One region of the Parabacteroides sp. AF19-14 genome, then DNA from elsewhere that is predicted to be linked to it. Evidence: riboswitches for the same ligand, from Rfam matches in the RefSeq annotation. Region 1 holds a riboswitch; each other region holds the start of a gene.
The links. A riboswitch is a leader RNA that binds a small molecule or an ion and turns the genes downstream of it on or off. The one in region 1 is predicted to bind thiamine pyrophosphate.
Positions count from the first base shown of each region.

Region 2: it holds a riboswitch for thiamine pyrophosphate, as region 1 does, so the genes downstream of both, DWX33_RS11160 (TonB-dependent receptor) here and thiD (bifunctional hydroxymethylpyrimidine kinase/phosphomethylpyrimidine kinase) in region 1, are expected to answer to the same signal.
Region 3: it holds a riboswitch for thiamine pyrophosphate, as region 1 does, so the genes downstream of both, DWX33_RS09870 (sulfide-dependent adenosine diphosphate thiazole synthase) here and thiD (bifunctional hydroxymethylpyrimidine kinase/phosphomethylpyrimidine kinase) in region 1, are expected to answer to the same signal.

Region 1 covers NZ_QTMJ01000001.1:64,780-69,586, forward strand. The annotation lists gene thiC (phosphomethylpyrimidine synthase ThiC) at 1-797, opposite strand, end outside; gene DWX33_RS00280 (thiamine phosphate synthase) at 809-1,537, opposite strand; gene DWX33_RS00285 (thiamine phosphate synthase) at 1,528-2,124, opposite strand; gene thiD (bifunctional hydroxymethylpyrimidine kinase/phosphomethylpyrimidine kinase) at 2,117-2,965, opposite strand; TPP riboswitch at 2,960-3,057, opposite strand; gene DWX33_RS00295 (BamA/TamA family outer membrane protein) at 3,161-4,390, opposite strand; gene cbiD (cobalt-precorrin-5B (C(1))-methyltransferase CbiD) at 4,543-4,807, opposite strand, start outside.
Region 2 covers NZ_QTMJ01000009.1:145,707-150,513, reverse strand. The annotation lists gene DWX33_RS11160 (TonB-dependent receptor) at 1-1,224, opposite strand, end outside; TPP riboswitch at 1,267-1,377, opposite strand; gene rimP (ribosome assembly cofactor RimP) at 1,615-2,082, shown strand; gene nusA (transcription termination factor NusA) at 2,087-3,352, shown strand; gene infB (translation initiation factor IF-2) at 3,373-4,807, shown strand, end outside.
Region 3 covers NZ_QTMJ01000008.1:10,468-15,274, reverse strand. The annotation lists gene DWX33_RS09880 (DUF3440 domain-containing protein) at 1-563, shown strand, start outside; gene DWX33_RS09875 (ParB/RepB/Spo0J family partition protein) at 547-1,071, shown strand; TPP riboswitch at 1,162-1,258, shown strand; gene DWX33_RS09870 (sulfide-dependent adenosine diphosphate thiazole synthase) at 1,321-2,091, shown strand; gene DWX33_RS09865 (hypothetical protein) at 2,148-2,567, opposite strand; gene DWX33_RS09860 (DUF6769 family protein) at 2,638-3,042, shown strand; gene DWX33_RS09855 (efflux RND transporter periplasmic adaptor subunit) at 3,121-4,356, shown strand; gene DWX33_RS09850 (efflux RND transporter permease subunit) at 4,372-4,807, shown strand, end outside.

The sequences.
Region 1 (4,807 bases):
TGATAAATAGGAACCGTACCCATCGGAACCGGGCAGTTACGGATAATCCACTCGCGCGTCTCATGGATATTATCGCCGGTAGAGAGATCCATCAACGTGTCTCCGCCCCATTTACAACTCCATATCGCCTTCTCGATCTCCTCGTCGATACCGGAGGAAAGAGCGGAGTTGCCGATATTGGTATTGATCTTTACCAAGAACTTCTTACCGATAATCATCGGCTCGGCTTCCGGGTGATTGATATTCGCCGGGATGATCGCGCGACCGGCGGCGATTTCCTTGCGGACGAACTCCGGCGTGATATACGACTTCAGTCCCAAAGCCTCGATTTGCTGGTTCTCACGAATCGCCACGTACTCCATTTCCGGAGTGATAATGCGCTTCTTCGCATAATACATCTGGGTGATATTCTTACCCTCTTTAGCCCGGAAAGGCAAGTATCGCTTGGGGAAACGCAGGGAATCCAGACTCGCGTCCGCCAATCGCTCACGGCCATAAGCGGAAGTCAATTCCGGCAATTGAACCACATCTTTACGCTTACCGTACCACTCCTCACGTATACGAGGAAGTCCTTTAGCGATATCAATCGATATCTTGGGATCGGAATACGGGCCGCTCGTATCGTAAACGATTACCGGATTGTTCTTCTTGAAGATTCGCTCTCCATGCTCATCCAAGGTTACCGTGTCCAACAATTTAATCTTACGCATACCAACCTTGATCTTATTGATCTCGCCCGGGACATAAATCTTTTCCGAGGACGGATAGGAAATACGCATATTCTTTTTAGTAGCCATATGTATTTAGTTTAGTACTTATTGATTTCCTCTATAAACCGGCGGGTTTCCTCCACGGGATCGGGGGCATTGATAATCGCGCCCGAAACAGCGATTCCGGTTATACCCGTCTCCATCAAAGGGCCTACGTCTTCCAGCGTAATACCACCTATCGCGAAGATAGGAATATCAATGCCAGCCTCCTTACATTGAACGATAATTTTACGATAACCTTCCAAACCTAAGATGGGACTCAAATTCTTCTTGGTACCTGTAAAGCGATACGGCCCTAGTCCGATATACGAGGCGCCTCGTTCTACGGCCAGCCGGATATCCTCGAACGTGTTAGCCGTAGCCCCGATATAGAAGATGGCATTGGAGTCCAACTTGTCTTTCAGTACTTCCCAAGCGATATCCAAGGGAATGTCATTCTTGCCTAGATGACAAGCCGTAGCGCCACATGTCACGGCGGCTTCCAGATCATCGTTTACGCAGAAATCCACGATTCGCTCACATTCGTCCGCGCAGATAGTGGCACATTTACGTACGGTATCCTCATAGATCCCGTCTTTCATACGCAATTGTATCCACGAACATCCTCCTTGGATTGCCATGCGTACCTCGTCGCATTCCGTATATTTAGGTGTACGATGCGTTATAAACATCAAGCGGTTACTCCCACCAAAAGGAGGGCGTAATCCGGTTGTTCTCCGACCGACTCTTCCATTCTCATCATATCCGAAATAATAATTTAAGGCCATACTTGTAATCGTTTGAATTGTTTTATGAGTTGATCCGCAACAAGAAGGGAGGGATCGTTTCCCCAAAGGGCCCCGAGAACGGCGACACCGCCGAAGGGGATATCTCTTAATTTCGTTATTGTTTGTAAGCAGATTCCTCCCAAGGCGATCACCTTATCATCGATGATGCCCTTCGCATTTCGCAATCCATCTAAGGGGAATCCGCTACCATATCCTTCTTTGGATATACTCTGAAAGATCGGACTAAGGAATACATAGTCGCATACCGGTTTATACTCGATAATCTCTTCCAGACTATGGCAAGAACGACTTATACTGCCTTTATATAAAGGTGGAGCTTCCGGGTTCCTCTTGTTCAAATGGACTCCTCCTAAAGCCCTTTCTTCTGCCAAGGTAAACCAATCATGAAGAACGATCCTGTCGTAATAGGCCGGAGAGATGTTATCCAATAAGCCCTCCAATTCATCACGTTTACAATCCGGTTTACGTAGATGTAAACGAGACATTCCTTCCGCAAATAGAAGTTCGATCAAAGAAGCTTCATCCGCGAAAAAATAAGGTGTAGTAATTACGACCAGCTTATTCATGATTCCATCGGATTTTATGAAGGGCAGAGGGTGAGAAGAAGTGGTTTACAGGTCCGTGCCCTTTTCCCATGCATACATTTGCCCCGTGAACGAGCGCGTTATTCATATATTCCTTGGCTAATCGTACGGCTTCCACCAATGAATGGCCGAGTGCCATATAAGCGGCGATGGCGGACGATAGCGTACAGCCCGTTCCATGGGTATTGAAGGTCTCCACTGTTGGCGAGACCAGACAAATCGGATTATTCTCATTGATAAATAACCGATCCACCGTTTCTACTCCGGGAATATGCCCCCCCTTGATCAATAGAGCGTTACATCCTTTTTCCTGCAATTTCCGGGCGGCAAGTAAGATATCCGCCTCGTTATTGATTTTTATACCGGAAAGATATTCCGTCTCGGGAATATTCGGAGTAAGCAGTGTCGCTTTAGGGAACAACTCATCAATGATGGTTCGGATGGCGTCATCCTCCAATAATTTACTTCCGCTCGTGGATATCATCACTGGATCTAAAATGATAGAAGTCTGTTGGAAGGAAGATAAAGTTTCAGATACGACCTTTACGGCATCCTTGTTATGTAGCATCCCTATTTTTACGGCATCTACGATGAAATCCTCAAGAATAGCTTCGATTTGTCCTCTCAAAATCTCGGGAGAGATCGCTTGGATCCCTCGCACTCCCTGTGTGTTTTGAGCGGTTATAGCCGTTATCGCCGAGGCTCCAAAAACCCCCAGCGAGGAAAAAGTCTTAATATCCGCTTGTATTCCGGCACCACCGCCACTATCAGAGCCCGCGATCGTTAAAACTACCGGATAACGGTACATTTCATTTTTATCCATCTAACATTCGTTTTTCTTACGGCGGCATTACCCGCATCAAGTAGTAAGGGTATGATCTCAGCCCATATAGTATGGCACCCCTTCGACGACGCAAACTTAGTGAAAAAAATCGATATTAAGATATTTCCGGCTTTTAAACAATAATTTTAACGCAAGGTTATACTTCCATAAATCGTAGACGGGAGCCTTCTGGTTTTAGAAGGCTTCCGTCATATTCATATAAACCGCCATCCCTTTTTGGTTCGGGTCTTTGCCTACGTCTAGGCGGAAGTTCTTGCCGGGTTGCATTTGGATACGTAAGCCTACGCCGTAGTTGAACTTCCATTTATTCCAGTCTACGATAGGAGCGTTTCCGATCGTACCCGTGCCGACCCAGCCAACAAAACCACACTTCGCCCAGAAATTACCGCTCTTATATTTCTCCACGCTGCCGAACATATGACGATACTCCAGAATCCCATACGCCATGGTCTTGTCACGGTACTTGCCCCAATAGTATCCGCGAAGATCGAAAGGAGAGCCAAACGAAGGAAGCTCCGTAAAAGGAACGTTTCCCACACCGATTTGTGTCTTGGCGATCCATGCCAAGGTGCTACGAGGACGAAATACTTGCTGGAACTGGCGGTATTCTAACTCGAACATCTCATAATTATATGCACCGCCTAAATACTTTCCATACACTTTAGCGATCGCGCTTAGTAACATACCGGAACTTGGGGTCGCCACGTCATTTCGTGTATCGTATTGAATCAAGCCGCCGACACCGATATTGACATAATCTCGTTTGAACTTATTGAAATAAGGATCTTCGGCCATCACCGGGTTGATATCATCTGATTTGCTGAAATTAATATCAAAAAGAGGACCCGTATATAAATGAGGCCTAACTTCCCATACGAAACGGGGATATAGTTGGAAAGAACTCTTATGGAATTTCGTTGTCGAGTCGCTCTTCTCGATTTGCTCGATCGTCTCATAGCCTTTCCCGAAATAATGCGAAGGTTCGTTCCGATAACCGTAACTGATATAAATACGGAAGCGATTCTCGTTGAAGAATAAGGTACCAGCACCGGCAAAAACGAACGTCCCGTTTAAGGTGATGTTAAATCCCGCAGGGATAAACGATCGTTGGGATATCGTATCATTCTTGTTTAAGCGAAAGCTAGCCAAAACCGCGCCACCTACGCCAAAGGAGGCTTCCGGCGTGTAAGACGGTCCGCCAAGGATAGACCACCAGATCCTTTTGTTGGCCCGTATGGAGTCTTTATGTAATTGTTTATGATAACGTTGTATTTGCTTTTCGGTCATAGGCTTGCCGTCCAGCATCAGCACTTCTTTCGGAATCGTGTCATTGGAAATACCTTGCGCCTTTACGGAAAAGGCGAATAGAAGGCAGGCCATATAAATTAAAAGATATCTAAACATTATTTTAATCAATATTTAGAGGGCAAAAGTACGAAATCCTCCTAATATGTATTCTTAAAGAATCCCTAATAAAAAAGAATAAACAGCTAAAAAGAAATGCTATTACAGTCTGGGGGGTGTAGAGACGTAGCGTGCGTGCTGCGTCTCTACAGCTAAGATTGGTACAAGACCTTGCCCTCTTCGGATATTAACAGCAAGGTTAGTTCGCCGTCGGGAAGGATAGGAGCGCAATACGATTTACATTTTTGTAAAAGTAATGGGAAGAAACGATTTTGTTCTTTTTCCGCAAGAAGCTCCCATAATTCACGGGCCAACGTAATCCGATTGATTGCATCTACGGTCGCCTCCTCGCATTTCGCTTCTTTCGCTACATCTTGAAGGAAGCCTTTGTTCATGACGACTTTTTTGCTGTGTGTA
Region 2 (4,807 bases), on a different contig from region 1:
ATATTCGTAATCCGGTTGTGGCAAGACGTTTGCGCTTTTGGTCCACATTACCCGGCCAAAATGATCGCCTACATAGTTGTTGACGGCGGTTCCCAGCGTAAGGCGGGTATTGTCACGTTGATAGTTTGCGCTATAAACGGCTCCATAGAAATAATTGTCGAGCCATTTACGGCGCACAAGGTCCGTCTTTTTTACGGTATTACCCTCCGGATCGATATATTCCGGTAGTTTATAACTGCTGAATTTGGCTTTCGATTTATAATCCTCGTAATATCCGTTACCATCGGTGTAATGAAGGGTCAGGTTCATATTCCAGAAATCTCCGATACGCTGGCTGGCCATTAAATGGTAGTTGTGTTGCCAATAATTATCCGTCTGATTGTTATAAAACTTCTTCACTCCATCTTCCTCATATTCTCCGCATGGATTATAGCTACGATCTGTGTCAAGTAAATAAGACGGAACACCGTTCCATGCTTGATAGGTCTTCTCGCTGTTCCCGAAGGCTTGGAATTTAATCAATGTATTATCGGCATAGAAAGCGGCGGAGGCATAGTAAGAACTCATACGGGCGGAGGCACGATCGATAAAGCCGTCGCTACGGATATTGGAGTAGCGGGCGTCGAAAGCGAAATGATCGTAAAGTAATCCGGTGCCGCCTTTTACCGTATGTTTCAGCGTACCGAAAGAACCTGCTGATACGGAATATTCGCCGTAAGGCTTTAAGGACGGTTTCTCGGTCTGCATGGCGACCGTAGCGCCAAAAGCCGCAGCTCCGTTCGTAGAGGTTCCGGTGCCTCGTTGGATCTGGATCGATTCTACCGAGGAAGCTATATCGGCCATATTAGCCCAGAATACGGTATGAGACTCGGAGTCATTAACCGGTACGCCATTGATCGTGATATTGATACGGTTCGCATCTGTACCCCGGATACGAAAACCGGAGTAACCGATACCCGTTCCGGCATCCGAGGTCATGATAACAGACGGGGATTGGGAGATAAGGAATGGGATACCTTGCCCGTTGTTCCGGCTGCTTAGTTCTTGTTTGGAGATGTCGCTATAAGCTACCGGGGTCTCTTTCCCGACTTTGGTAGCGGTAATAACCACTTCATCTAAAGATACGTCTTTTGAGATTTTCAAGGAGTCGACCGGACTGGGCATTTGTGCCTTGGCGGTTGTAGCCAGCAAGGAGCCGGCCAAGATAACCAATACATTTTTCATCTTTTCATCTTTTTGCTTTAAAACTAAATAGATGAATAGAAAGGATCGGAGAAGCATGAATCCCTACGACAGCATTACCTGTACAGGTTCTATGGGTATGATCTCAGCCCGCTCCTTTCATGAAGGATTTTGCGAGCACCCCTTCGTATTCGGCAGCAAAGATAGGCATAAAAGTGTTAATAAATATTACTATCAATGGTAAATCGGATTTCTATAGATATTAATTCTGATTACTATCGATCGTAATCCGGTTTGTGTCGTATTAATTTTTTCTGCAAAAAGATGAGGATATTTTGAGAACTCATTGATTTTTTGTATATTTGCGGGCGATTAAGTGAAGTTGAGGAGGGGGCGGGCAGTCCCCTTCTTTTGTTCTTAACAGATATGTGTATGATAGAAAAGAAAGTGGTAAGCCAATTAGTAGAGGAAAAACTAGCCTCTTCAAGCAATTATTTAGTAGACGTAGTGATTAAACCGGGGAACCTGATAGTCGTTGAAATTGATAACGATGAAGCGGTAAGCATTGATGATTGCGCTGAGTTGAGCCGGTATTTGGAGGAGCATCTGGATCGTGACGTTGAGGACTATGAGCTGGAGGTTGGCTCCGCCGGCATTACTTCTCCTTTTAAGGTACTTCGCCAATACGTCAAGAACATCGGAAACGAGGTGGAGATGCTGTTGAAAAACGGCTCGAAGCTGACAAGTGTGTTGAAATCTGCCGACGAGAACGGTGTGGTTGTCTCTGTTGAGAAGAAGGTGAAACCGGAGGGCGCTAAGCGGAAGGTAACCGTGATAGAGGATGAGTCGTATACATTTGATGAAATAAAATATACAAAATACTTAATAAGATTCAAGTAAGATTATGGCCAAGAAAGAGGAAACAATCAGTATGATTGACACCCTTGCGGAGTTCAAGGAGTTGAAGAATATCGATAAAGATACGATGATTAGCGTTTTGGAAGATTCGTTCCGCAACGTGATCGCCAAGATGTTTGGCACGGATGAGAACTATGACGTGATTATCAATCCTGAGAAAGGTGATTTCGAGATCTGGAGAAACCGTACGGTTGTGGCTGATGATGAATTGGAGGATGAGAACTTGCAGCTTACGTTGACGGAGGCCCGTAAAATCGACGCCGACTGTGAGGTGGGCGAGGAAGTGACCGACGAGGTGCATTTCGCGGACTTCGGACGTCGTGCGATCTTAAACTTGCGCCAGACTTTGGCTTCAAAGATACTTGAATTGCAGAAAGACAGCTTGTACGCTAAGTATAAGGATAAAATCGGCCACATCATCGCCGCTGAGGTTTATCAGGTGTGGAAGAAAGAAATCCTGTTGCTGGATGACGATGGTAATGAGTTGCTACTGCCGAAATCCGAGCAAATCCCGACCGATTTCTATCGTAAGGGAGAGACCGTACGTGCGATCGTTCAACGTGTGGATAACTATAATAACAACCCGAAGATCCTTCTTTCCCGTACGGATAAGGTCTTCTTGCAGCGGTTGTTCGAGTTGGAGGTTCCGGAGATTAATGACGGCTTGATTACGATCAAGGCGATCGCCCGTATCCCGGGAGAGCGTGCCAAAGTGGCTGTCGAGTCATACGATGACCGTATTGACCCGGTGGGTGCTTGCGTAGGTATGAAAGGCTCTCGTATTCACGGAATCGTTCGCGAGTTGAGAAACGAGAACATTGATGTGATTAATTACACCTCAAATCTCTCTTTGTTTATCCAGCGTGCTTTAAGCCCGGCTAAGATCTCTTCTATCCGTGTAAATGAGGAAGAAAAGAAAGCTGAGGTTTATCTACGTCCGGAGGAGGTTTCTTTAGCGATCGGTAAGGGTGGTCTGAATATTAAGTTGGCTTGTATGTTGACTGAGTATACGATTGACGTATTCCGTGATATCGAAGGAGCGGACGAGGAGGATATCTACTTGGATGAGTTCTCCGACGAGATCGACAGCTGGGTGATCGACGCACTGAAGAATATAGGATGCTATACGGCGAAGAGCGTCCTTGCTATGAACCGCAATGAGATTATTGAACGTGCCGATCTGGAAGAGCAGACCGTGGACGATCTTTTAGCTATCTTATCCGCGGAATTTGAAGATGAAGGTAACGAATAAGTATTACGACAAAGTTAGATATGCCTATAAAATTAATTCAAGTACAGAGAAAATTGAACGTGGGAATCAACACGGTGGTTGAGTTCCTGCACCGGAATGGGTTCTCGGTTGAGGATAATCCCAACACGAGGATCAGTGATGAACAGTATGCTTTGCTCGTAAAAGAGTTTGGAAAGGATCTGCCTGAGAAAGATCGTAATTTTGCGGCGGATCGTGCGCAGAAAGAGGCTCCTTCTGTGAAAGAAGAGAAGACTGCGGAAATAAAGACAGTGATACCGGAAGAATTCAGGCCTAAGATCGTAATGAAGGGTCATATCGATTTGGATGGTGGACAACATAAAAAACAGCAGGAAGAGCCGAAGGCTAAAGAGGAGCCGAAGGTGAAAGAAGAGCCTAAGGTAAAGGAAGAGCCGAAAGTGAAGGAAGCGCCTGCCGCTCCCGCTGCTCAAGCTCCTGTTAAACCCGCGCAGCCTGCGCAGGCTCCCACGGAGAAAAAAGAAGAAAAAGTTATAGTAGTGGAAGTGGAAAAAGAAAAAACCGTAGAGAAGCAACCGGTTGTTGCGGAACCTAAGGTGGAAAGTGTGAAACCGGAACAGGAAGTAGAGAAGACCGAGGAAAAAGACGATAATCTTTTCCGTTTGAACTCGGTTAAATTGGAATCAAAGATCAAGGTAACCGGTAAGATTGACTTGGATGCGCTTAACCAATCGACTCGTCCGAAGAAGAAAACGAAGGAGGAGAAGCGGAAAGAGCGTGATGAGAAGCAAAAGTTTAATAACAATCGGCCGGGTAATAATAGCAACGGTCCGGGCGCTCCTCATAAGAGTCCGAATTCGCCTACTTTGATTAAACCGAACGCTCCCACCAAACCGGGTGAGGAAGGTGACGCTAAGAAGAAGCGTAAACGTATCAAGAAAGATCGAGTAGACGTGAATAATACGCCGGGTACGAATTATCCGCGCCCGAATCGTGACGATCGTCCGAATAACGACCGTAAGCCTCGCTTGAAGAAGCCGGTGAAAGCGGAAGTTAGCGAAGAGGATGTTCAAAAGCAGATCAAGGAGACTTTGGCTCGCTTGACCAACAAGAATAATAAGAATAATAAGGGGGCTAAATACCGTCGTGATAAACGTGACGCCGCTGTGAAACGTGAGCACGAGTTGATGGAACAGGAAGAACTGGAAAGCAAGGTATTGAAGCTGACCGAGTTCGTTACGGCCAACGACTTGGCGAACATGATGGACGTATCTGTAACGGAGGTTATCGGTACTTGCATGAGCATCGGCCTTATGGTTTCGATCAATCAGCGCCTGGATGCGGAGACGATCAATATCGTGGCTGAGGAGTTCGGTTATAAGACTGAATATGTAAGCGCGGATGTTGTCGAGGCGATCAACGCTGATGAGGAAGATGATAACGAGGAGGATTGGGTAGCCCGTCCGCCTATCGTAACGG
Region 3 (4,807 bases), on a different contig from region 1:
CATTCATATCCCAAGCGATATCCACACTGTTCATTTACAAAGTTGTCGATCCCGACATGTGGGGACGGATGGTTGGACGTGTAAACGGTGTTGGCTTTGCCGGTATATATGGGAATACCTCCGCTATGGGATGGAGGGCTATCAAGTGCCCAGCCGGGTTCTCTTGGGAGAAATATATGTATTTTCTCCTAAATACCTTACCCGAAGAAACTTGTGAGAACTATTTGAATAAGTTAAGAGTCAGCCGTAAATTCTGGAGAGAAAAAGGAGGATGCCTCAGTGAGGAGACTATCGCTAAGTTACGGGCGGCTAATATTCCTATCATTGTGGAAGAATGTACCGCTTACCATACGGATAAGAAACCGGTACGGATGGAGTATATCGATGATATCAATATACCCGAGTTTAAAGAAATCCCTACTTACAAACGTATGTGTGTTTGTATTTTGAAAAACGATCATACATGTAAGTATATGGGTTTTTCCCAGACAAAACGAGAGAGGGATATGAGAAAAGAAGTAATGGACAAATATAATTTTTATAAGCATGGGAAACTTTGTTAGTCCGGCATATGGTGTTAGGGCTGTCCCTATAGAAAAAATTGTAGCCAACAGCTATAACCCTAATATCATGGCACCACCGGAAATGCGATTATTGGAACTTTCCATTTGGGAGGATGGCTATACGATGCCTTGCGTCTGTTATTATCTAGAAGAGTATGATTTATATGAGATAGTAGATGGTTATCATCGTTATCTGGTTATGAAGCAATCTCAAAGGATTTATGATCGTGAGAAAGGAATGTTGCCTGTAACGGTGATTGAGAAAGATATTTCAAACCGAATGGCTTCAACCATTCGCCATAACAGGGCTCGAGGGATGCACAACTTGGAACTTATGACGGAGATTGTTACGGAGTTGGTCAAATCGGGGATGTCTGATAAGTGGATCATGCGTAATATTGGAATGGATAAAAATGAGTTACTTCGGTTCAAGCAGATTTCGGGATTAGCTGAATTATTCCGGGATAAAGAATTCGGTTGGTCTGATGACTGGTCGGAAGAAGACTAAACTTTTTACATTTTGTTTGTCTGAGCGTTTTTTGCCTTTTATGGCTCTGTTGAGTACATATATACTAATTTTTTGTACATTTGCCCCCGACTTTTCACATAGGGGTGCCCGAGTCATACGGGCTGAGATTATACCCATCGAACCTGATCCGGGTAATGCCGGCGAAGGGAAAATAAGGTAGAACTAGGAAATAAAGGGGGCGTTACCTCTATGTGCTCCCTGATGTTTAAACTTTAATTAGTTATTAAGATGGAACAGATTGTTTCAAGTGGAATCATTGACTCTTACTTCGAGAAGTTGAAGAGCAACTTGTCTGTGGATGTAGCGATCGTGGGTGGGGGACCTTCCGGTATCGTAGCCGCTTATTTCTTGGCGAAAGCCGGTAAGAAGGTGGCGTTGTTTGATCGTAAGCTGGCTCCCGGTGGAGGTATGTGGGGCGGCGCTATGATGTTCAACGATATCGTGGTGCAGGAAGAGGCTATGCCGATCATCAAGGAATTGGGCGTAAGCTATAAGGAAGGTGCTAACGGCACGTATATCATGGATTCGGTACATACCACTTCCGCTTTGATTTATCAGGCGACGAAGGCGGGCGCTACGATCTTTAACTGCTATTCGGTAGAGGACGTGGTGTTTCATAACGATGCCGTAGCCGGTGTGGTAGTGAACTGGGCTCCGGTAATCCGTGAGGGGATGCACGTGGATCCGTTGACGATCATGGCAAAGGCTGTCTTGGAAGGTACGGGGCATGATTGCGAGATTGCCCGTGTGGTAGCCCGTAAGAATGATATCCAATTGAATACACCGACCGGAGGCGTGATCGGCGAGCGTTCCTTGAATGTGGAGCTGGGTGAGCAGACGACGGTGGAGAACACGAAGGAGATCTACCCGGGATTATTCGTTTCCGGTATGGCCGCTAACGGCGTAAGCGGTAGCTTCCGTATGGGACCGATCTTTGGCGGCATGCTGATGAGCGGCAAGAAGGCTGCTGAGTTGATCTGCGAAAAACTTGGGAATTGAAAATTGAGAATTGAGAATTGAAAATTATTGATTGTTGTATCTTTAATTTTCAATTCTCAATTCCCAACGGTTTTTCCTTGTCTCAAGAATAAGAATCCCGTTATGATCAACGCCGTGGATAATCCCGTATAGAATACAGAAATGAAAGAATTCGGCAGTAAATGGAGCGCACGGATCGTGATCCCGAAAGCGATCATGAAGATCATGATAATCCAACCTTTCACGTCGAAGAAAGAGAACGGGCAATGTTTCCCGTTTTTCCGGGAGATCCGTTCGGAATGTTTATAGAAAAGCCGTTTAAAGACCAAATTGAAGAAAAGTAAGAAAACGATGGTCGCTTCCCCGATCTTGAATAACCAATAATGGGTATCGTTTAACCATGTGACGATACCGATGCGTAAGATATTGATACCGGCGAAAATCCATACGCAACCGGCGGTATATAATAATACCTTTTTATTTACTCCAAACTTCATCTATCTTTTTATTTACCGCAAACTTACAACATTCATGTAAAAAACGGAAAAATATCCTTATCTTTGTGCCATGCGTGAGAAAATGAAACAGAGGGTTGTACAATACGTGGTGCTGATGGCCGGCATCTTGGCATTGCTTTCTGTGGTTATCCCTCACCATCATCACCGGGACGGGATGCCTTGTTATCAATCCTTGACCGCGGAGCAAGCGCATGGCGATAAAAGCACTGATACGCATGATTGCGGTTGCGACGGGCATAACTTGGCCTATTTCAGTACGCATATTTCTCATTTTATGGATGGAGATGTGGATATACATCTGATGCCGTTACTCGTCTTATTTGATTACATTTATCCACCTGAACCGGCGTTTTGCGGACAGCTCCTTGATCACGAGAACGCCCCCTACATTGAGTCGCTGCACGACACTTGGATAGTGAGTGCCTCGGGACTTCGTGCCCCTCCTATGTCTTGATACCTCGTTTGTGAGAGTGGGTGAGGACAGACTTGCCCCTATCTATTTATTATTAACGATATCAAGATTTTTTACACAATGAAGAAAATATATTTGGTAGGTGCGATGTGCGCTTACCTGTTTGCCGGTTGTGCGGGAAATGCGTCGCAAGCCGGACACGATGAGCATAATCATGAATTAGAGGCTCACGACCATGAGCATGAAGGTGAGGATCACGATCACGATCATGATCATGAGGGACATGAACACGAAGGCCATGACCATGAGCATGAGGCTGGTGGTACCCATCCCGGCGAGATTGTCTTTAAGAAAGCCTTAGCCGAGGCCGTTGGTTTGCAGACCGTAACGGTTAATCCCGCTCCTTTCACGGATGTGATTAAGACGAGCGGACGAGTAATGGCAGCGCAAGGGGAGGAGTCCGTGATCGTCGCTACCGTCCCCGGCGTGATCTCGTTTGGTAGCTTGCCATTCGTGGATGGTACGGCGGTACGCAAGGGACAGGCCGTGTTGAGTATCGCTTCCAACGCCCTCTCGGATGGAGACGTGGCGGCAAGGGCTAAATTCGCTTATGAGACGGCGAAAAAGGAATACGAGCGTATGCAAGCCTTGGTAGGCGATAAGATCGTATCCGCCAAGGATTTCGAGCAGGCCCGCTTGAATTACGAGAACGCCAAGGTCGCTTATGAGGCGATAGCGGGAAAACAGACGGCGAAAGGCGTGTCTGTAGTCTCTCCCTTGAATGGTTACTTGAAGAACATCCAAGTGAAAGAGGGTGATTATGTATCCGTAGGCCAGCCTTTGGCTACGATCTCGCAAAACAATCGTTTGGTATTGCGTGCGGACGTGTCTGAGAGGTATTACAACGATCTTCCCATGATCCAAACCGCTAATTTCATGACTCCGTATGATAACGCTCTCTATAAATTGTCTGATTTGCGTGGACGGTTGTTATCGTATGGAAAGGCTTCCGATATGAACTCTTTCTATGTACCGGTGACTTTCGAGTTCGATAATAAAGGAGCGGTTATCCCCGGTTCTTTCGTGGAGATCTTTTTGTTGACAAAGCCGATGGAGAATGTCTTGAGCGTGCCTGTCTCCGCCCTTATCGAGGAGCAGGGCGTTTATTCGGTATTTATCCGTCTGGATGAGGAAGGCTATAAGAAGCAATGGGTGACGCTGGGAGCGAATAACGGCTCGGAGGTACAGATCCTTTCCGGATTGAAACCGGGCGATGAGGTCGTGACTCGTGGCGCTTACCAGATCAAGTTGTCTTCCGCTTCTAACGCGATACCGGCTCATAGCCATAGCCATTAATAGGAGGGACGTTGCATGTTAAATAAGATAATTTATTATTCATTGCACAACCGGTTGGTAATCTTGGTTTGTGCGCTATTGCTGATGATCTGGGGTACGTACACGGCGTTTAATACGGACGTGGATGTGTTCCCGGACTTGAACGCCCCGACGGTCGTGATTATGACCGAGGCGAACGGTATGGCTCCCGAGGAGGTGGAACGCTTGGTGACATTCCCTGTGGAGACTGCCGTGAACGGTGCGATGGACGTGCGGCGTGTACGTTCCTCGTCTACCACCGGATTCTCCGTGGTTTGGGTAGAGTTTGATTGGGGTACGGATATTTACCGGGCTCGTCAGATCGTGTCCGAAAAACTGGCTGTCTTGGGTGAGAGCCTTCCCGAGAACGTAGGTAAACCGACCTTAGGCCCGCAGTCATCCATCTTGGGTGAGATGATGATTCTCGGTTTGA